DNA from 3 places in the Azonexus caeni genome. Region 2 is predicted to be linked to each of the others. Evidence: riboswitches for the same ligand, from Rfam matches in the RefSeq annotation. Region 2 holds a riboswitch; each other region holds the start of a gene.
What was found. Region 2 has a riboswitch for cobalamin ahead of bluB (5,6-dimethylbenzimidazole synthase). Riboswitches for the same ligand answer to the same signal wherever they lie in the genome.
Positions count from the first base shown of each region.

Region 1: it holds a riboswitch for cobalamin, as region 2 does, so the genes downstream of both, ACLIIZ_RS04535 (TonB-dependent receptor domain-containing protein) here and bluB (5,6-dimethylbenzimidazole synthase) in region 2, are expected to answer to the same signal.
Region 3: it holds a riboswitch for cobalamin, as region 2 does, so the genes downstream of both, ACLIIZ_RS01685 (energy-coupling factor ABC transporter permease) here and bluB (5,6-dimethylbenzimidazole synthase) in region 2, are expected to answer to the same signal.

Region 1 covers NZ_JBKJAD010000002.1:300,227-307,380, forward strand. Annotated here, with positions in the region: gene ACLIIZ_RS04525 (acyl-CoA synthetase) at 1-1,349, shown strand, start outside; gene ACLIIZ_RS04530 (sensor histidine kinase) at 1,386-3,269, opposite strand; cobalamin riboswitch at 3,370-3,575, shown strand; gene ACLIIZ_RS04535 (TonB-dependent receptor domain-containing protein) at 3,678-5,540, shown strand; gene ACLIIZ_RS04540 (SNF2-related protein) at 5,578-7,154, opposite strand, start outside.
Region 2 covers NZ_JBKJAD010000027.1:42,735-49,888, reverse strand. Annotated here, with positions in the region: gene ACLIIZ_RS18910 (TonB-dependent receptor) at 1-579, opposite strand, end outside; gene ACLIIZ_RS18905 (TonB-dependent receptor) at 566-2,812, opposite strand; gene ACLIIZ_RS18900 (RNA polymerase sigma factor) at 2,955-3,482, shown strand; gene ACLIIZ_RS18895 (FecR family protein) at 3,520-4,449, shown strand; cobalamin riboswitch at 4,498-4,681, shown strand; gene bluB (5,6-dimethylbenzimidazole synthase) at 4,722-5,447, shown strand; gene ACLIIZ_RS18885 (hypothetical protein) at 5,444-5,689, shown strand; gene cbiB (adenosylcobinamide-phosphate synthase CbiB) at 5,677-6,600, shown strand; gene cobD (threonine-phosphate decarboxylase CobD) at 6,593-7,154, shown strand, end outside.
Region 3 covers NZ_JBKJAD010000001.1:374,455-381,608, forward strand. Annotated here, with positions in the region: gene ACLIIZ_RS01650 (cobalt-precorrin-5B (C(1))-methyltransferase) at 1-129, opposite strand, end outside; gene ACLIIZ_RS01655 (precorrin-8X methylmutase) at 126-797, opposite strand; gene ACLIIZ_RS01660 (sirohydrochlorin chelatase) at 810-1,724, opposite strand; gene cobM (precorrin-4 C(11)-methyltransferase) at 1,721-2,530, opposite strand; gene ACLIIZ_RS01670 (energy-coupling factor ABC transporter ATP-binding protein) at 2,571-3,413, opposite strand; gene cbiQ (cobalt ECF transporter T component CbiQ) at 3,401-4,132, opposite strand; gene ACLIIZ_RS01680 (energy-coupling factor ABC transporter substrate-binding protein) at 4,122-4,460, opposite strand; gene ACLIIZ_RS01685 (energy-coupling factor ABC transporter permease) at 4,457-5,134, opposite strand; cobalamin riboswitch at 5,253-5,459, opposite strand; gene ACLIIZ_RS01690 (hypothetical protein) at 5,490-5,753, shown strand; gene ACLIIZ_RS01695 (hypothetical protein) at 5,731-6,738, shown strand.

The DNA.
Region 1 (7,154 bases), on a different contig from region 2:
ACACGCTGAACACCCGCCTCGACGCCGAAGCCATCGCCTTCATGCTGACCCACGGCGAAGCCAAGGTGCTGATCACCGACCCGGAATTCTCGGCCGTCATCAAGGACGCCCTGGCCCTGCTCGAAGGGCCGAAGCCGCTGGTCATCGACAGCCTCGACCCCGAGTTCACCGGCGGTGAAGCGCTCGGCGAAATCGACTACGAAACCTTCATCGACAACGGCGACCCGGAATTCGCCTGGGAACTGCCGGCCGACGAATGGGACCCGATCACCCTCAACTACACCTCGGGTACCACCGGCAACCCGAAGGGCGTCGTCTATCACCACCGCGGCGCCTACCTGAACGCCGCTTCCAACATCATCTCCTGGGGCATGCCGCCGCACTCGGTCTATCTGTGGACGCTGCCGATGTTCCACTGCAACGGCTGGTGCTTCCCGTGGACACTGGCCGCCAACGCCGGCACCAACGTCTGCCTGCGCAAGGTCGATCCGACGCTGATCTTCGGCCTGATCAAGGAACACAAGGTGACCCACATGTGCGGCGCACCGATCGTCTACGGCATGCTGATCAACGCCCCGGCCGAGCTCAAGACCGGCATCGAACAGACGGTCAACGGCCTGATCGCCGGTGCCGCGCCCCCGGCGGCGATCATCGAGGGCGCCCAGAACATGGGCTTCAACATCACCCACGTTTACGGCCTCACCGAAACCTACGGCCCGGCCTCGGTCTGCGCCAAGCAGCCGGAATGGGAGCGCCTGCCGATCGACCTGCAGGCCGCCCGCAACGGCCGCCAGGGCGTGCGCTACCACATGCAGGAAGCGATCGCCGTGCTCGACCCGGTGTCCCTGCAGCCGGTACCCTGGGACGGCGAGACGATGGGCGAGATCATGTTCCGCGGCAACCTGGTGATGAAGGGCTACCTGAAGAACGAAAAGGCCTCCGAGGAAGCCTTCGCCGGCGGCTGGTTCCACACCGGCGACCTGGCGGTGGTGCATAGCGACGGCTACGTCAAGATCAAGGACCGTTCCAAGGACATCATCATCTCCGGCGGCGAGAATATCTCCTCGCTCGAAGTCGAGGACGTCCTCTACCGCCACCCGGCGGTGATCGCCGCCGCCGTCGTCGCCAAACCGGACGAGAAATGGGGCGAAGTGCCGGCCGCCTTTATCGAACTGAAGGCCGGCGCCGCGTGCGCCGAAGCCGACATCATCGAGCACTGCCGCGGCCACCTGGCCCGCTTCAAGGTGCCGAAGCAGGTCGTCTTCGGCGTCCTGCCGAAGACCTCGACCGGCAAGATCCAGAAATACGTCTTGCGCCAGCAGGCGAAATCGGCGCTCGCCATCGAGTGATCGACCGGGAATGGACCGCCACGGCGGTCCATTCCTTCAAACGGCGGCGGCCTTGCTGAGGACCACCGTGAACCAGAAGGTACTGCCCTCGCCCAGCCGGCTTTCGCAGCCGGCATCGCCACCCATCAGCCGGGCGATCTTGCGGGTGATCGCCAGACCGGCGCCGAGCCCGCCGTACTGGCGCGTCGACGAGTTGTCGACCTGCTCGAAGACCTTGAACAGGCGCTGCTGGTCGGCTTCTGCGATGCCGATCCCGGTATCCTCGACCGCGAAACGCACCAGCACCGTCTCCGCCTCCTGCGCCAGCACGCTGCTGCGAACGGTGATGCTGCCCGATGGAGTGAACCGCAAGGCGTTGGCCAGGTAGTTGTGCAGCGCCAGCTTGATGTAGGCGACATTGCCGAACAGCCCGGACGGCATCGGCGCCGCATCGACGATCAGTTCCAGTTGCCTGGCCTCCGCCTCGCCCCGGATTTCCTCGACCGCGTCGCGCATCAGTTCGTCACCGTCGAAGGGCTGCCTCGCCAGTTCGAGCTTGTCGGCTTCCAGGCGGGTCAGCTCGAGCACCGCGACGATGCTGCCGGTCAGCTTCTGACAGGCCGCGTCGATCTTCTCCAGACGTTCCGACTGTTTCGCCGACAGGGGTTCGCGGCGCAACAGCGTCAGCATGCCGATGATATGGTTGAGCGGCGTGCGCATCTCGTGGCTCATGTTGGCCAGGAAGGCATTCTTGGCGACGTTGGCGACTTCCGCCGCTTCCTTGGCCTGAGTCAGCGCCGCCATCGCCCGGCGGCGGCCGCGCGCGATGTGCAGCAACAGGCCGACCAGCAGGGTTTCCACGAGCAGCAAGCCGGTCACGCCGACGATCTTCCAGCGATGGCTTTCCCAGAGCGAGACCGGCCGGTCGATGATCACGGCACCGGGCGGCAGATCGGCCTCGCTGACGCCGAAGCGCTGCATCACCGGGTAATCGAAGACATCCCGGGTCGGCGTGGTCATGACCACCGGAATGCTGTCGGCCGGCGTTCCGTCGAGAACGCGCAAGGCCATCCCGGCCATCGTCCGTCCCTGCTCGTCGGGCGGGATGATGTGGCCGCCCAGAGCACCGTTACCGAGATGGAAATCCCAGAAGGTGTAGGCCGGAAACGGGCTGCCGGCGGTGATCCGCCGCCCGTTCTCGGCCGGCGACAGGCTGCGGCTGCCGCTCTTGTCGCTCACCTGACCGCTCAGAAAAAGCAGGCTGTCGGCCGGCAGCTTGGCCAGACGCTGGTGGACTTCCTCGATCGAGGCATCCTTGAGGACGACCACATCGTAGCGTTTGCGCAATTCGGGAAAGACGGATTCCTCGGCCACTTCACCAATGCGCTTGCTGCTGGCATCACCGGTGGAAACGATGAAAGCCAGGGTGCGGGTACGCGGATGCACGCGGAGCGCCATATTCACGGTGTCGCCAATGGCAACTTCCTCATTGACGCCGGTGATGTTGGCAATCCCCTCGATCACCGCCGGGCGGAAATTGTTATACCCGCCGAAAACGATCGGCCGCTGCGGAAACAGACGATCGCGATAGCGGATGGCGAAATCGAAAGCGGCATTGTCAGCGACCACCACCACATCGGGCTGGTAATCGGCGTACTTGACCGCCATCGCCTGGGCCAGCGGTTCGATCTGGGCGCCGTAGCTGAAGCGGCGGCTGTCGAGGTACTCGACCGAAAGCTCGATCTTCCTGTCGGAAGCGACAAGGCGCTCGCGAAAACCGTCCTCGATGCCGTCGCTCCACGAATAGCCGCGATGGTAGGAATTGATGAACAGGATGCTCGCTTCCGGCGGATTCGCCGCCTGCGCGCCAAAGCCGGCCATTCCCGCGAGAAAGACGAGAATGGCAGCGCACGAACGCAGGATGGCGGAAAAAGCTGGCATGGGCTCGCGGAATGATCAATTCTGACGGGCATCATAGCTCAGTGCTGCGCGGCCATGCGCGCCGCGCACGACCACGCGCCGTCGCGCCTCCCGCTCCGCTATAATTACGCCCGTTTCAGGTGCCGCTCGCGAGATTCCTCGCGACGGTGAAACGGGAAAGCGGTGCGCCTCGAACGAGGCAATTCCGCTGCTGCCCCCGCAACGGTAAGCAAGTGCGGGCGCGCCATCGAGCCACTGGGTTGATCCCGGGAAGGCGGCGCGTCAAGACTTGCGAGCCCGGAGACCGGCCTGTGACGCAAGCGAAAGGACCACGGGGTGGTGGTGCCGGCTGATTCAGCCCATCTCCCCCGTGCACTTTCTTTTCATCACACACCGGCATGCGGGGACGCCTGCCGGCAGGGGAAAATCATGCACATCCGTCTCAAGCCCGGCGCAGCGCTGCTGTTGCCGCTATTCGCCGGCAGCGTCCAGGCTGCCACCGATCTCGACACCGTCGTCGTCACCGCCACCCGCCAGGAAAGCCGCATCGCCGAAGTGCTCGCCGACGTCACGGTGATCGACCGCGCGGAAATCGAACGCAACGGCCAGGACACCGTGACCGAGCTGCTCGCCCGGCAGCCTGGCATCCAGACCGCAAGCAACGGCGGCCCCGGCACCACGACCAGCTTCTACATCCGCGGCAGCAACTCGAACCAGACCAAGGTGCTGGTCGACGGCATCGCCATCAACTCGGCCGACCTCTCCGGCTCGCCGCTGCGTTTCATCCCGCTCGCCGACGTCGAGCGCATCGAAATCCTGCGCGGCCCGGCGGCCACGCTCTATGGCGCCGACGCGCTCGGCGGCGTGATCCACATCATCACCCGGCGCGGCGCGCCGGGCCTGCGCGTCGACGGCTTCGTCGGCTACGGCAGCGACAACACCCGCGAAGCCAGTGCCGGCGTCAGCGGCGGTGACGAACGCTGGCGCTTCCGCGTCGAGGCCAACCACCGCGCCAGCGACGGTTTTTCGGCGCAGCGCCACGCCAGCAACCACGATGCCGACGACGACGCCTACCGCAACACCGGCGGCAGCGCCGCGCTCTCCTTCATTCCCGCCGCCGGCCACGAAATCGGCGGCACCTGGCGGCGCAACGACGGTGTCGTTCACTACGACAGCGGCAACCAGCCAGCCACCGGCGATTACGACGACCGCGCCCGTTTCACCACCGAACAATGGCAGCTCTTCAGCCGCAACCGTCTGAGCGATGCCTGGACCAGCCGTCTGCAGTACGGCGAAGCCGAGGACCGGCAGAAGTCGTATTACTGGGATGCCTGGGCCTGGCCGGTGGCACTCGAAGTGGTCACCCGGCAGAACACGCGCAACCGGCAATTGAGCTGGCAGAACGACATCACGCTGCCGCTCGGCAAGCTGCTGCTGGCGGCCGAACGCCACGAACAGGAAATCAGCCCGGCCAGCGGCTACGCCAGCCGCCCGGAAGTCGACAACGACTCCTTCCTTGCCGGCTGGACCGCCAACCTCGGCGACCATAGCTGGCAGCTCAACGCCCGCCGCGACGATCATTCCGAATTCGGCGGCGAAACCACCTGGGGCGTCGCCTACGGCTACCGCCTGAGCCGCGAACTGCGCGCCCACGCCAGCTACGGCACCGCCTTCAAGGCGCCGTCGGTGTACCAGTTGTTCATGACCTCGCCCTGGGGCAATGGCAACCCCGACCTCAAGCCGGAGAAATCGCGCAACCGCGAGATCGGGCTGAGTTGGGACAACGGCGTGCACGCGCTGAGCGCCACCTGGTATCACAACCGGGTCAGCAACCTGATCGACTGGGTTTCCGATCCGGTCACCTGGATCGGCACCTACGAGAACGTCGACAAGGCCCGCCTCGAAGGCGCGACGCTCACCTACGCCGGTCGTTTCGGCGTCTGGAACCTGCGCGCCAGCTACGACTGGCTGGATGCGAAGAACACCAGCAACGGTTTCGAACTGGGCCGGCGCGCGCGCGACAAGGCGATGCTCAGCGTCAGCCGCAACTGGGGTCCGCTCGAAACCGGTGTCGAAGTGCTCGGCGTCGGCAAGCGCTACAACACCAACACCGAAACCGGGCGCATGGGCGGCTACGGTCTGGTCAACCTGACCGCGCGCTACGCGATCAACAGCGAACTGGCGATCGAGGCCCGCCTGAACAACCTGTTCGACAAGAAGTACGAAACCGTGCTCGGCTACAACACCCCCGGCATGAACGCCTTCGTCGGCCTGCGTTACAGCCCGAAGTAAGGAAACCGGCGGCGGGATTCCCGCCGCCCCCCGCTCCCTACTCGCCCCGGATCAGCGCCACCAGGTCTTCCGTCGACGGCAGCGTCGAGGCGTCGCCCTCGTCGAGGATGCTGTCGGCCAGCGCCCGCTTGTCGTGGTGCAGATCGACGATGCGTTCCTCGATGCTGCCCTTGCTGACCAGACGATAGACGGTCACCGGCCGTAGCTGGCCGAGGCGGTGGGCGCGACCCATCGCCTGGTCCTCGGCGGCCGGATTCCACCAGGGATCGGTGATCACCACGTAGTCGGCGGCGGTCAGGTTGAGGCCGAAACCGCCGGCTTTCAGGCTGATCAGGAAGAGGTCGCTGTCGCCGGCCTGGAAGGCGGCGACGCGCTTGCTGCGTTCGGCGGCCGGCGTCGCGCCGTCCAGGTACTGGTAGCTGATGCCGGCGGCGTCGAGCGGCGCGCGCAGGATCTGCAGGAAATCGACGAACTGGCTGAAGACCAGGGTCTTGTGCCCGTTGGCGGTGAGTTCGGCGGCCAGTTCGGCGAAGGCCTGCACCTTGGCGCCGACGATGCCGAATTCCGGACTGACCAGGCGCGGATCGCAGGCGGCGCGGCGCAGCCGGGTCAGTTGCGCCAGGATGTTGAAACGCGCCTGCCCGGCCTGGGCGTCGAGCGTCCCGACCTCGTCGATCGCCTGCCGGCGCAAGGCTTCGTAGTGCGCCGCCTCGGCGGACTCCGGAGCGACCGAGAGGATCAACTCGGTACGCGGCGGCAGATCCTGCAGCACCTGCGCCTTGGTGCGGCGCAGGACGAAGGGGGCGATCAGGCGTTTCAGGACGTGCTGGGCGTCGCGGTCGCGGTTGCGTTCGATGGGGCCGGCGAAGCGTTCGTTGAAGCGGCCGCTGCTGCCGAGCAGGCCGGGGTTGGCGAAGCGCATGATCGACCACAGTTCGGCCAGCCGGTTTTCCACCGGCGTTCCCGAGAGGGCCAGGCGGAAATCGGCCGGCAGCTCGAAGACCGCCTGCGAACGCTTGGTCGCCGCGTTCTTGATCGCCTGCGCCTCGTCGGCGACGACGGTGTGCCATGAACGGCCGGCAAAACGTTCCTGGGCCAGTTGCAGCAGGGTGTAGGAGACGATCAGCACGTCCTGCGGGCCGGCTCCGTCGATCAACTGCTCGCGTTCGGCGTCACCGGCCTCGCTGTAGATGCGGGCGTTCAGGCTGGGCGCGAAACGCAGCGCCTCGGCCAACCAGTTGCCGCACACCGAAGTCGGCGCGACGACCAGGGTGGCGCCGCCTTTCGCCCGTTCGAGCATGACGGCGAGCGCCTGCAGGGTCTTGCCGAGCCCCATGTCGTCGGCCAGGCAGCCGCCCATGCCGGCGGCGGCAAGGCGCATCGCCCACTGGTAGCCCTCTTCCTGGTAAGGGCGCAATTCGGCCTGCAGGGATTTCGGCAGCTTCGGCATGATGTTCTGTGCCGCGCGCAGGCGGTCGATGGCCTGACGGAAATCGGCCCCGGCCTCCAGCCCGGTGCCGTCGAGCACGTCGTCGAGCCAGGCGGCGGCGATCTGCGGGACTTTACTGCCCTGCTTGTCGACTTCGGCGACCGCCGCCAGATCGAGCAGTTTCT
Region 2 (7,154 bases):
GCCGTCCACGGCAGTGCTGCGGCCGTGCTCGTCGGCGACCGTGATCTGGTAGGGAAAAGGCGAGCGCGGCACGGTGCGGAAACCCTGGTCTTCGCGGTTTTCCGCCAGCAGTGACCAGGCCAGTTCACCCCGCTCGCCGCTGCCACCCAGACGGGTGTAGTTGCCGCCCCGGGAATCCACCCCCTGCGTCAGGTTGAGCGCAGGATTCTGCCGACCGCCGGCCCGCCGCGTCGTCACCGCAATCGCCCCGCCCATCGCCTCGGCCCCGAAGCGCGCCGACGCCGCGCCGCGCAATACCTCAATGCGCTCCACCTGTTCCGGGCGCAAGGCCGACAACTCGCTGACGGAAGAAACGAAGCCATCGACCACCACGGCAATGCCGCGCACCCCGCGCATGCTGATGACGCTGTTGTTCTCGTCCAGCCCGACCCGCCGCTTGAGCATCTCCAGCAGACTGGCCGGCTTCTCGCGGGCGATGTCGGCGGCGGTGATCAGGGAGACGTCGGTTTCGGCCGCCTCCCCGCCCCAGGCCGGACTGGCCAACAGCAGCAGCAGGACCGCCGTTCTAGAAGCGCACATTCAGCCCGAGCCAGACATTGCGACGATCCATGTATTCGTATTGCTGTTCGCGATAACGCCGGTCGAAGATGTTGTTCACCGCCAGACTCAGTTCCGCACTGCGAAGTGGCCCACTCACGGGCAAGCGCCAGCCGATCTTGGCATCCGCAACGAAATGGCCGGCCTTGCGCGCCTCGTCGGTGTTTCGATCATTGAAGTAGTAGTCATCGACATAACGACCGGAAAGGCGGACGTAGTACTGTTCCGACGGGGAATAAACGACACCTGCGTTAAGCTTGTGCGGTGCAATGCGCTGCACCTGTTTGCCAACGGTCAGGGGATCGCTCGGGTTTTCCTTGATGCGCGAATCCGTATAGGTGTAGTTCAGGTACGGTTGCCAATCGCCAAGCTTGCCCTCGAACGCCAGCTCCAGACCATCAATGGCCACCTTGCCGATGTTCTGGAACTGCCACTGCGGTCCGACCCGGATCGACGAAATCTTGTCCTCGTAGTCGGAATGAAACAGTGCCGCCCGTGCCGACCAGTTAAGCTGACGATGCTTGACGCCAAGTTCGTAGGAAATCGAGGTTTCCGGTTTCAGGTCGGGATTGTCCAGCCAGGCACCACCGCCACGAAATTTGAGAAAATTCAAGGCCGGCACATACGCAGTTCCCACTGTCGCATACAGGGAAGTCGGTTCACTCAGCCGATAGCGGAGACCCAGGCGCGGATTGAAAACCTTGTCCTTGGAGTCCTTGCCGGTTGCGACGCCATTCTGGCTATCCCCGGCGAATTCGTAGCGATCCCAACGACCACCGGCGAGGATGGTCAGGTTCTCGGATAGCTGATGCTCATCCTGCACGAAGATGCCGGTCAGCTTGCTCTTGGAAATGCTTTCGCCGCTGCCACCCCAGATTACATCTTCCCAGCGACTGGTGAATTTTCCGACCCCGTATGCGTAACCCAGGGTCAGCAGATTGGCCGCACTCAGGCGCAGGTCAGCCTGCAGGTCGAGGTAGTCATGACTCTCGATCCGGTCATCGACCTCGGCCAGAACCAGGCTGCCGGCATTGCCGTTCACGTATTCGTCATCGAACAACATGTGCGTGCTTTGCCGGGTATGACGAAGCCGCACCTTGAACACTGCGCGCTCCCCCAGTTCGAAGCGATAGCCAAGGTCGTAATTTTCCGAATCGTTGTCAAAACGATAGTTCGGATGCCCGCCCAACCAGGCGGAACTGGCATCGCCCTTGCGCGCCGAGAAAGTGATTTCCTGGTTGGCAGCGGGCCGCAGACCAAGCGTGAGACCAAATTTCTTGTCCCTGCCATCGCGCGACGCCAAATCCCTGGAACCCCATGGATCGGAATCCGGTTGGGCAACATAGCCATCGGTGCGGTAATCGCTCGCGGAAAGACGGAAATCGACCACATCCCAGGCCGCACCAACCGCCGCCGAGAACAGTCTGGCGTCGTGAGACCCCGCCCCGATACTCACCTCGGCCCCGGGAGCACCTCGCCAGCGCTTGGGGACGAAGTTCACCACGCCGCCCACCGCGCTCGGTCCGTAAAGCGCGGAAGCCGGCCCCCGGACGATTTCGACCCTTTCCAGATCCTGCAGGTCGAGCACCTGGATACCCTGATGAATGCCCGCGACCGGCGACTCGATCGGCATCCCGTCGATAAGTATCTGGCTGGTCGACCCACCGAAGGAACCACCGACACCGCGCAGGGTAATCCTCGGCAGGGAGGCAGGCGAACCGTAACCGGCAACATCCACCCCCTCGACATTACGCAACAGGTCCAGCGGACTCTGCACCTGCTGGGTGGCAATGTCCTTGCGTCCGACCACGGTCACGCTGGCCGGTACATCCTCGACCCAGCGCTCGGTCCGTGTCGCCGTGACCACCATTTCCGGCAGCACCTTTTCGCTGTGCCCGGCGCGCACGATGACGTAGCTGCTGTCGCCATCCTTGCGGAACTCCAGCCCGGTGCCGGCGAGCAGGCGGCGCAGGGCTTCTTCCAGGCGCATGTCGCCTTTGACTGCGCTGGCCTGGAGCGTGCCGACGACATCGCTGGCGTGGGCGATCTGCACGCCGGCCAGGCTGGCCAGGGCGCGCAATGCGCTGCCTAGCGGCTGGGCGGCAACGTCGACCGGAACGGCGAAGACGGCGCTGCTCTGGAAGGCCAGGAACAAGGCCGTGGCGATGGTGCTGAGAAGAGGCCGGCGCTCGCCGGCGAAGGCTTTTTGAAACACGTGATTTCCCCCTTGGTTGTCTGGCGATGCGCTCGCCTCTCCCCACCAAGACGGATGAATTTGCCCTCTCCCTACCTCTGCCGGGCCAAACGCGACAATATGCCGCATGGAGTGGGGCGGCATCGCCGATTAGCATGCGGCCATGAATGCCACCACTTGTCCGCCTACCGAGCCGCTGGTACTTGATCTCTATCGCAGGCATTTCGACGAGTTGCGGCATTTTCTCGGGCGCCGGCTCGACTGTCCGGAGGCCGGCCGCGATGCCGCGCAGGAAATCTTCCTGCGCCTGCTGATCAATCCGCCGGCTGTCGACATCCGCAATCCGCGCGCCTTCCTGCTCCGCTCGGCACGCAACTTCCTCATCGACCTCGGCCGCGCCGCCCAGAGCCGGCCGCAACTGGTGGTGGTCGATGAGACGGACCCCGGCCTGGTCGACCCGCTCGCCGACCCCGCCCGCATCGTCATGGCCCGCCAGCAATTGCGCCTGCTCGCGACGGGTATCGAAGCACTGCCGGCCAAATGCCGCGAAGTCTTCTTCCTGCATCGCTTCGATACCCTGACGCAAGGCGAGATTGCCGGCCGGCTGGGCATTTCCGCCAAGATGGTGGAAAAACACCTGGCCAACGCCATGCTCCACCTGCGCCGGCTGTGGGCGAAGCATTCGGCCTGAATTGACTGCCCCCGCCCCGCTGCCGACAATGCGGCGCATGTCACCCACCGCCGCCACCTCTACCCCGGAACAGGTGCAGGAAGCCGCCGCCCTGTGGTTTGCCCGCCTGCGTGGCGATGAGGTAGCCGCCAGCACGCGCGCGGAATTCGCCGCCTGGCTGGCGGCCGACCCGGCACACGCCGAGGAATACTCGCTGCTGGAACAACTCTGGGATAACGCCGCCCGCCTGCAAACGCGCCCGCGCAAGTCCGGCCGCGCGCTGGCGACGGCTGCCCTGGCCGCGGCGGCACTGTTCCTCGGCTGGTTCAACCTTGCGCCGCCGACCGACACCCTGCTGAGCACCGTCGCCGGTGAACGGCGGCATGTGCAGCTCGACGACGGCAGCGAGCTCGATCTGGCACCGCAGACGCAGGTTAGCGTGCGTTTCGGCAAGGGGCAGCGGCAGCTCGAACTGGCGCAGGGCAGCATCGCCATCAGCGTCGCCGCCGATGCGCAACGGCCGTTCGAGGTCCTGGCGGGCAGCAGCCGGATTCGCGACATCGGCACCCGTTTCACCGTGGACCGCCGCGCCAACGAATTGCGCGTCGGCGTTGCCGAAGGCATGGTCGAAGTCAGCCCCGGCGATGCGCAACAGACCAGGCAGATACTGCGGGCCGGCGAAGCGCTGACTATCGTCGATGGAGAAATCCGCCCGGTTCTGGCCGTCGACCGCAACAATTTGCTGGCGTGGACCAAGGGCCAGCTGATTTTCGAGGAAGCACCGTTGAGCGAAGTCGTCGCGGCGCTCAACCGCTTCCGCAAGACGCCCATTGTGCTCGGCGACCCGCAGGCCGGCCGCCAACGCATCAGCGGTGTCTTCCTCATCGCTGACGAAGCGACCGCGCCGCTGGCGCTGGCGCGGATTGCAGGGTTGCGCTTCGAGACGCAGGACGGCAGACTCCTCGCCCGCCGCGCCGAAACGCATTGAACGCCCGTTCGGCTTCCCTTGCTTCTGCCCGGCCCCTCGCTTAGCATCCCCGCCTTGAAGTCTCCGGGTGCCTTCCGGCTTTGCCGGCAGGAGAATCGGGAAGGCGGTGCGAATCCGCCACGTGCCCAGCGCTGTAAGGATGACGGGCGATGCACAGGCCACTGCCGCGGCGGGAAGGCGCATCGTGCGGGGGAATCCGAGTCAGAAGACCGGCCGGGAGACGTAACACGGCGCCGTGGACGGGCGCCTTCGCGTTTCCAGAAGGGGAATCCATGGAAAACCAGCTCGCTTTTTCCGACGCCGAACGGGCCGCCGTCTATCGTGCCATCTTCAACCGCCGCGACGTGCGCGGCCAGTTCCTGCCCGACCCGGTCGCCGACGAGCAACTCGCGCGCATCCTGCTGGCGGCGCATCACGCGCCTTCGGTCGGCTTCATGCAGCCATGGAATTTCCTGGTCGTCCGCTCGGCGGACGTGAAGCAGCGGGTACATGACATCTTCCGCGCAGCCAACGCCGAGGCCGAACGAATGTTCCCCGACGAGAAGCGCGAGATCTACAGCAAGCTCAAGCTGCAGGGCATCCTCGACGCACCGATCAACCTGTGCATCACCTGCGACCGCTCGCGCAGCGGCCCGGTGGTGCTCGGCCGCACCCACATGCCGACCATGGACCTCTATTCCAGCGTATGCGCCGTGCAGAACCTGTGGCTGGCCGCCCGCGCCGAGGGGCTGGGCGTCGGCTGGGTCAGCATCTTCCACGAGAAGGCGCTGCAGGACGCGCTCGGCATTCCGCAGCACATCGTGCCGATTGCCTACCTGTGCATTGGCCACGTCAGCCATTTCAAGGACCGCCCGGAACTGGAAAGTGCCGGCTGGCTGCCGCGCCTGCCGGTCGAGGAACTGGTCTTCCACGAACAATGGGGGACGCGCGATTTACCGGAAAATGCCGGATTGACCGCCGCCCTGTCGGCGCTCGCCGCGGCGGAGCGTGGCGCATGAATGGCACTTTCCCGGCCGACCAGCGCGCCGCGCTGCTCGCCCTCCCCGGCGTCGGGCCGACGGTGATCCGCCGCCTCGAAGAGGCCGGCTACGCGCCGCTCGCCCGCCTGGCCGGCGAGGAAACCGCCGTCGTCACGCTGCACATCGCCCGCATGATCGGCTCGACCTGCTGGCACAACAGTCCACAAGCGCGCGCGGCGATCGACGCCGCCATCGCCCTGGCCCGCCAATGGCCGAACTGAACCTGCTCGCCGGCCCCTACGCCATGCCGCTGGCAGCGCTCGCCGCGGTGCTGCTCGACCGCCTGTTCGGCGAAGTGCGACGCTTTCACCCGCTGGTCGGCTTCGGCACGCTGGCGGCGGCGATCGAAAGACGGCTGAACCGGCGCACGATTGCCGGCGGTGTCCTCGGCTGGGCGCTGGCGGTGCTGCCCTGGGTGGTGCTGGCGCTGGCCTTGCGGCCATTGGCACCGTTCGCGGTCGACGTGCTGCTGCTCTATTTTTCGCTCGGCGCGCGCAGCCTGTGCGAGCACGCCGAAGCGGTCGCCCGGCCGCTGCGCGAGGGGCGGCTCGACGAAGCGCGGCAGCGCGTCGGCTGGATCGTTTCCCGCGATACCGCAACACTCGACGAGTCCGGCGTCGCCAAGGCCGGCGTCGAATCGGTGCTGGAAAACGGCAACGACGCGATCTTCGGCGCGCTGTTCTGGTTCGCCCTGCTCGGCGGCCCCGGCGCCCTGCTTTTCCGGCTGGCCAACACGCTCGACGCGATGTGGGGCTACCGCACCGAACGCTACAACCTGTACGGCCGCTGGGCCGCCCGCTGTGACGACGCGCTCAACTGGCTGCCGGCCCGACTGACCGCGCTGAGCTACGCCCTGCTCGGCCGCTGGCGCGACGCGCTCACTTGCTGGCGCGCCCAGGCGCCCGGCTGGGAGAGCCCGAACGCCGGCCCGGTGATGGCGGCGGGCGCCGGCAGCCTCGGTGTGCAATGCGGCGGCGCCGCCATCTACCACGGCCGCGAGGAAATCCGCCCGCCGCTCGGCCGCGGCCCGGCACCGGTCGCCGCCGACCTCGGCCGGGCGATCACGCTGATCCGGCGCAGCCTGTGGCTGTGGCTGGCTGTCCTTTTCCTGATCGGAGCCCTGCATGCTTGACCATGGCGGCCGCCTGCGCGAAGCCGCGGCCCACTACGACATCCCGCTCGCCGACTGGCTCGACCTGTCCACCGGCATCAACCCGCAGGGCTGGCCGGTGCCGCCGCTGCCGGCGGCAGCCTGGCAGCGCCTGCCGGAAGACAACGACGGCCTGGAGGCCGCCGCTGCCGCCTACTACGGCAACGCCAACCTGCTGCCGGTGGCCGGTTCGCAGCCCGCCATCCAGTGGCTGCCGGCGCTGTTACCGCGCGCCGCGGTGGCCTGCATCGCGCCGCTCTACAACGAACATCCGCAGGCTTGGCAGCGCGCCGGCCACAAGCTGCGCTTCCTGCAGAACGCGACGCTGCCGCGCGCGCTGGCGGCGGCAACCCCTTACGTGCTGCTGTGCAACCCGAACAACCCGACCGCCGACCGCCATCCGCGTGAGCTGGCGGTCGACGCCGCGGCGCAGCTGAAAAAGCGCGGCGGCTGGCTGATCGTCGACGAGGCGTTCGTCGACGCCACACCCGAGCATAGCCTGACGCCGCTGGCCGGCACGGCGGACGCCCCTAACC
Region 3 (7,154 bases), on a different contig from region 2:
TAGCAGGCCGAGGCTGGCGGCGCGCGCCGCCGCTGCGGCACAGGCGCCGGTGGTGAAGCCGGTGCGGTTGCCGCGCGCGCGCTTGCCGTCGCCCTTGCGGACCTTGGCGGGTTTTTCGTCGGCGCTCATGCGGCCTTTTTCTGTTCCGCTTCGGCCAGCGCGAGCATGGCGTGGATGGCGGCGACAACCAGCGTCGAGCCGCCCTTGCGGCCCTTGATCGCCACCCAGGGCACTTCGTCGACGGTCATCAGCAGGTCCTTCGATTCGGCGGCCGAGACGAAGCCGACCGGCATGCCGACGACCAGCGCCGGGCGCACGCCCTCCTCGCGGATCAGGCGGACCAGTTCGATCAGCGCGGTCGGCGCATTGCCGATGCCGACGATGGCGCCGTCGAGCTGGCCCAGCCTCTGCGCCTTGCGCATGGCCTGCACGGCGCGCGTCGTGTCCGCCGCTTTGGCCGCTTCGATCACATCGGCGTCGGAAATGTAGTGGTGCGTGCTCAGGCCGAAATGCTGCAAACGTGGCTTGGACAGGCCGACGCAGATCATCTCGACATCGGCGACGATGGGCGTGCCGCCCTTCAGCACGGCGTGCATGCCGGCCTGCATGGCGTCGGGGTGGAAGGCGGTGAGGCCGTTGAACTCGAAATCGGCGTTGGCGTGGATCATCCGCCGCACCAGCGGCCATTGCTCGGCGCTGTAGGCGTGCGGGCCGGCCTCGGCGTCGATGATGGCAAAAGAGTCGTGTTCGATGGCGCGGCCGGCGGCGGTCAGTTGTTCGGTGACGGTGTTGGACATGCGGCTTCCGGGTCAGGCGTGGCTGTGGGCGCAGCCGTGGTGGGCGTGCTCGTGCGCGTGGTCGTGGCCATGGGCATGCGCCGGGCTGGCGATGGCGGTGTGGCTGTGGTCGTGCAGGTGCTCGGCCTCGGCCAGTTCGCGGTACTTGCAGCCGTCGCATTCGAGCAGGCCGCCGGCCAGCGCGTCGGGCGACACGCGGGCGTCGAGCAGCGCGAAGATGCCTTCGTCGAAGCCGAAATGCTGGCCCAGCGCAAAGGCCAGTTGCGGGTACTGCTGGCGCAGGCGGGCGACCTGCTCGCCGATGCGCTCGATCAGCACGCCGGTGAACAGATAGACCGGGATGATGGCGATCTGCATCATGCCCAGCCGCGCCTGCCGCTGCACGATGGTTTCCAGACGCGGCCAGGTGACGCCGGTGAAAGCCAGGTCGACCAGTTCGTGTTCGTTTTCCTCGTACAGCCAGCGCGCCATCTTGGCCAGTTCGCCGTTGGCGCCGACATCGGAAGAACCGCGGCCGAGCAGGACGACGCCGGTGGTCTGCGGGTCGGGCACCGCCAGTTGCTTCATCAGGCGGTCGAGCTGGCCTTGCAGGACGGCGAACAGCTCGCGCCCCATGCCGAGGTGGCGGGTGACGATGAACTGTACCTGCGGATGCCGCGCGCGCGCCGCTTCCACCGCTGCCGGCAGTTCCATCTTGACGTGGCCGGCGGCGTTGAGGATGAAGGGAATGGCGACCACCGTGCCGGCCCCGGTGGCGGCGCGGTCCAGGCCTTCGTCGAGCAGCACGTCGGCGTGTTCGATGAAGCACACCTCGATGCGCCAGTCCGGGTGGCGGGCCTGCCACTGCGCGGCGAAATCTAGGGTTTCCTTGTTGCCGTCGCGGCCGCGCGAGCCGTGCGCAACGAGCAGGTAGGTGGTGGATTTCATGAGCTGGACTCCGGAGAAAGTTCGGGGGAAAAGCTGGCGCGGCGGAAGCGGTGGGCAAAGGCCGGGTCGTAGAGCTTGGAGCGGATGAGGTCGGGCCAGTCGGCGGCGCCCAGCGTCGGGCTGGCGACGATCATCGCCTGGCTGCCGATCTTCGCGGCCTGGCAGCGCTGCTTGATGTCGGCCAGGGTGCCGCGCACGATCTTTTCCTCGCCCGGCCAGCTCGCTTTCTGCACCACCAGGATCGGCGCATCCTCGGCCCAGCCGGCGGCGCGCAACGCGTCCTGCACCTTGTGCAGCAGGGTGATCGACAGGTAGATGCACAGCGTCGTCTGGTGTGCGGCCAGGGCTTCAAGTTCTTCGCCCGGCGGCATCGGCGTGCGCCCGGCAACGCGGGTGAGGATCACCGTCTGCGTCACTTCCGGCAGGGTCAGCGTTTCGCCGGCCGCCGCCATCGAGGCCATCGCCGACGAGACGCCGGGCACCACCGCCCAGGCTATGCCGGCGGCGGTGAGCGGGCGGGTCATCTCGATCAGCGCGCCGTAGAGGCCGGGGTCGCCGGTTTGCAGGCGGACCACGGTTGCATGCCGGGCGGCGGCGGCGAGCAGCCAGTCGGTCATCTCTTCGAGCGTCATGTCCTTGGAGTCGCGAATCTCGCAGCCGGCCGGCGCGTACAGCGTCGCCGCCTGATCGACCAGCGAACCGGCGAAGAGCACGGCGCCGGCCTGTTCGAGCAGCTTGCGCCCCTTGACGGTGATCAGGTCGGGATCGCCGGGGCCGGCGCCGACAAACCAGATCTTGCCGCTCATCGGCAAAATCCCACGGTCAACCGCCAAAATCGGCAAAATTTCATCGAGCTTCCTCCAGGGAAAGTTGCGCCAGCAGCGCATCCAGGCTGCGGGCCGGTGCGCCGGCGGCGATGCCGCGCGCGGCCAGCGCGCCTTGCAGCGCGACCACCGCCGGCAGCGGCTGCCCGGCCTGTTTCAGCGCCGCGGCCTGCGCCGGCAGTTCGGCGGCGGCGAAGGCCGCGAGGCAGCGGCCGGCGGCGAGCAAATGGATGTCGTCGGCCCAGCGATAGGCGAAATCGACGTCGTGCGTGGACAGCACGATGGTGATGCCCTGCCCCGCCAGGCGGTCGAGCACGGCCAGCAGTTCGTGCTGCATGGCGGCGTCGAGTCCGGCCATCGGCTCGTCGAGCAGCAGCACGTCCGGCTGCATGGCGAGCACGCCGGCAATGCACACCCGCTTTTTCTGGCCGAAGCTGAGGTGATGCACCGGGCGATTGGCGTGTTCGGCCATGCCGACCGCCGCCAGCGCCTCGTCGACGCGCCCGCGCACCGTCGCCTCGTCGAGGCCGAGATTGAGCGGGCCGAAGGAGACGTCCTCGACGACGCTGGCCGAAAACAACTGCCGGTCCGGGTTCTGGAAAACCAGCCCGACCCGCCGGCGCAAGGCGGCCAGCCCGGCGCGGCTCATGTCGAGCGGCGCGCCGGCAAAACGCAGGCTGCCGGCGCTCGGTTGCAGCAGGCCGTTGCAATGCATGAGCAAGGTGGTCTTGCCGGAACCATTGGCGCCGAGCAGCGCATTGCGGCTGCCACGGCGGATGGCCAGCGAACAGCCGTCGAGGCCGAGGCTGCCGTCGGCGTAGCGGTGGCTGAGCGAGATGGCTTCGAGCAGCATCAGGATGGCCACCGCGCCAGCATCAGCAGCCCGCCGCCGGCCAGCACGGCGAGCGCAGTGTCGCGCCCGGCGTGGGCGAATTGCGGCGTCAGGAAGCGCAGGCTGCCGTCGCCGTTGCGCGCCAGCGCCGCCAGATGCAGGGCCAGCGCGCGCTGCCAGACCTGCAGCGCCAGATTGGCCGTGAGTTGCCCAAGCGAGCGCAGGCTGTGGCGCAGCGTCGCATCGCCCAGGCGCGCCTGCTGCGCCGTGCGCACCTCATGCACGGCTTGCGAGAAAACGAAGAGCATGCGGTAGCAGAGCACCATCAGGTCGAGCAGCACGGCCGGGCAACGCAGGCGGCGCAGCAGCGCGATCAGGTCGGACAGCGGCGTCGTCAGCACCAGCCCGAGCAAAGCCGCCAGCGCGGCGAGCGAGCGGCCGGCCAGCGCGGCGACCTGCGGCCAGGCTTCCGGCGCCCAGCGCCAGCCGCTGTCGGGATCGACCGCCACCAGCAGCCCGACGCAGGACAAACCAAGAAAACCCACCGCCGGCGCCGCAACGCGCAGGTAAAGGCCCGCCGGCACGCCGGCACCGACGCAGGTCAGCACGGCGGAACACAGGGCCAGGCGCAGCGCCGCGCCCGGCGACACCGCGGCAAAGGCCGCCAGCAACCCGGCCAGCGCGAACGCCGCCTTGGCCGCCGGGCTGACGCCACGCCAGCGGTTGGCGTAGGCCGCCTGCTCAATCAGCATGCGGCGCCTGCTCCCGCGTTTCGCCCTGTTTGCGCAGCTTGTCGCGGGTCACCGCGCAACCCAGCCAGTAACCGATAACGCCGGCCCCCAGCGCCGCCTGCAAGGCGAACAACAGCGAGGCGATCTCGCCGCTGGCCGGCTCCAGCAGCGGCTCGAACCAGCGCTGGTAACCCGGCGCGACGGCAGCGATGGCCTGCTGCGCCTTGTCGTCGGCGCCGCCAAACCGCTCGCCGTCGGCGCCGCCGATGCCCAGATAAGGCACCAGCCACAGCGGCAGCACGGTCAACAGCACAACGGCGGCCAAAATCAACAGATTCTGCTTCTTCATGCCTTGCCCCCGTTTCCGGCAAACAGCGGCAAGCCTTGCAGTTCCTGAGCGTTGAAGCGGGTCAGGGTATTGACCACGAGCACCGTCAGCAGCCCTTCGCTGATCGCCAGCGGAATCTGCGTGATCGCGAAGATGCCGCCGAACTTGAGCAAGGAAGCGGCAAAACCGCCGGCCGGATCGGGAAAGGCCCAGGCCAACTGGATGGCAGTGGTCAGATAGGTGGCGAGATCACCGAGGCAGGCGGCGGCGAACACGCAGACGGCGAGCGACAGGCCGCAGCGGCGACCGAGGCGGAACAATCCAAAGGCGACGAAAGGCCCGACGATGGCCATCGAGAAGACGTTGGCGCCCAGCGTCGTCAGCCCGCCATGCGCCAGCAGCAGCGCCTGGAACAACAGGACGACGAAACCGACCGGCACCATCGCCAGCGGCCCGAACAACAGCGCGCCGAGCCCGACGCCGGTCGGATGCGAGCAACTACCGGTGACCGACGGCAGCTTGAGCGCGGAGAGGACAAAAGCAAAGGCGGCGGCAACGCCGAGCAACATGCGCTGCTCCGGCTGCGCCTGCAATTGCCGGCGCACCGAATGCACGCCCCAGGCAAGAAACGGCGCCGACGCCAGCGACCAGCCGATGGCATGGTCCACCGGCAAAAAACCTTCCATGATGTGCATGACTTCCTCCCCGAAGCGATGAAACCCCCGGGGAAAATCAGCACGAATCGGAGAAAGTCAGGGCGTGCCCAGCACGCGCGCATCTGTCTCAGAACCGCTCCCATCACCCCGGAGAATGGCACTACCTGGCTCAAAGGTCGGTCTTCTGGCTCGCCGTCATCCTTCCCTGCACCTTCCCGTGTGCGAACACACAGTGGCAAAAACAGGGTCGTCAGGCCTACAGCAGCGGGGGCTGCGCCGGAATTGCCACACGAGGTGACGCACCGGCTTCCCGTTTAAACCCGATCCGCAATGCGAAACGGGTACCTAAAAGCGGAGGCGATTCTAACACCGGCATCCTGCAGAAGGAAACCGCATGCCGGGAAACGCCGGTCTGCCAGCCTGTTTCGGGGAAGCGGGGGCGGGCTCGGTGGCGATTGAAGTAGAGATGGTCTCTATGATTGAGAAAAGCCTAGGCCGGAGCGAAGTGAGGAGATTGATCCCAGCAGAGCAATGCAAAGTGATGTCAAAAAACGAACGAATGATGTATTCATGTTGCGTCAAAGCTGAAAAACCTACAACATTTGTTCTGATCATCAATACAAACGAGGTTATGCATGTATTCAAGAGACGAGCGTGACGCATCAATGATGGAATTGGTTGTAAACGTACGAGCTCGCTCGCGCTCAAAAGAGCTAGCGACCTTTCCTTTTACACCGCCAACAATGGAGTTACTTGCAAACGACTGCGTCGATTTTCAATTAAATGCAAAACGCCCTCTCGTACGTACATACAAAAAAGGAAAAGTCGCGACATACCTTCTCGATGCAAAAATTCAAACCGTTTCGGGGAAGGTCTATCTGTTCTTGCTTTTGGCTATTTCCGACCAGCGCCGCCCAGACGAAGTTCTTTCCGACCCTCTTGCTAATGAACCTGCGGTGCCACGTAGAATTATCGAAAAGAATAACGGCGAGGGAAGTGAACATTCATGCCATATCGCAATTTCCATCATGCCTAGAGAAAAAAATGGAAATCAATATTTGGCAGCCGTCGAGTCTATTCCTCACGTGGGATTGTATTTCATCAATTCGTATATCCGTCACCTTTTTAAATTCATCTCGATTTCGAATCGTTACAGTCGGAACGACCCTTCAGGGGAAATAAATGATGGAAAATACAAAACAGTTAATGTTTTCGCAACTACAAATCTAAACGGAGTTCCGTCAGATGATCTCTTGCGTGACTTAAAGAAAGGTATATTGGGCGAGATTGAATTATCAAAAGAGGAGTCAGCGGTTAAGGGGTTTGATCAAAACGAATTCACCGTTCCCAAAAAAACCAAGTTGCTTCTTACCCCGACAGGGAAAGGGCTAAATGGTAAAGTCTTTGATGTTGTTAAGACAGTCTGTAGCACAGGAGCATTGAAAAAATATTCTGTTGCCAAGTTTACTTGGACTGGTTTAGAGGGGCAGCGCTCTTCCGCAAAATTTGACTGCGAAACAAACAGCGTTCTTACAGAAAAATACATAAAACGTAATACATTTAACTTGCCTAACCCTTTGCCATCCTCCTGCGAAAAACTTGACGATCAATTCTGTAATCTTTTGGCGTATTGGGCTCGATAATGCTAGTTCACCAACTTTTGCGACCTTGGGCATATTTAAGCATACATGGGCAAAAAAAATGGTTCTTTGATTGGGTGGTGCCAGCAATCATTACAACGGCATTTATGTGTATATTTTTTATAACAAAAGGAAAGCTGAATTTTTATTACCAAAATGGCGTAGTGGCCTCTATAACCGCCTTTGTTCAAAATTTGCCCGGATTCTTTATAGCCGCACTAGCCGCGGTAGCGACATTCAACAGAGCGGACCTAGACAAAAAAATTCCGGACCCTCCTTTAATGCTACCCGTTATTAACCGAGGGATGAGAAGTTTGGTAACGCTAACCAGGCGACGCTTTTTAAGCGCAATGTTTTCATTTCTTACGGCTCAGAGTATCGTCATAACATTGCTCGGTATAACTTACATACAAGCCGCA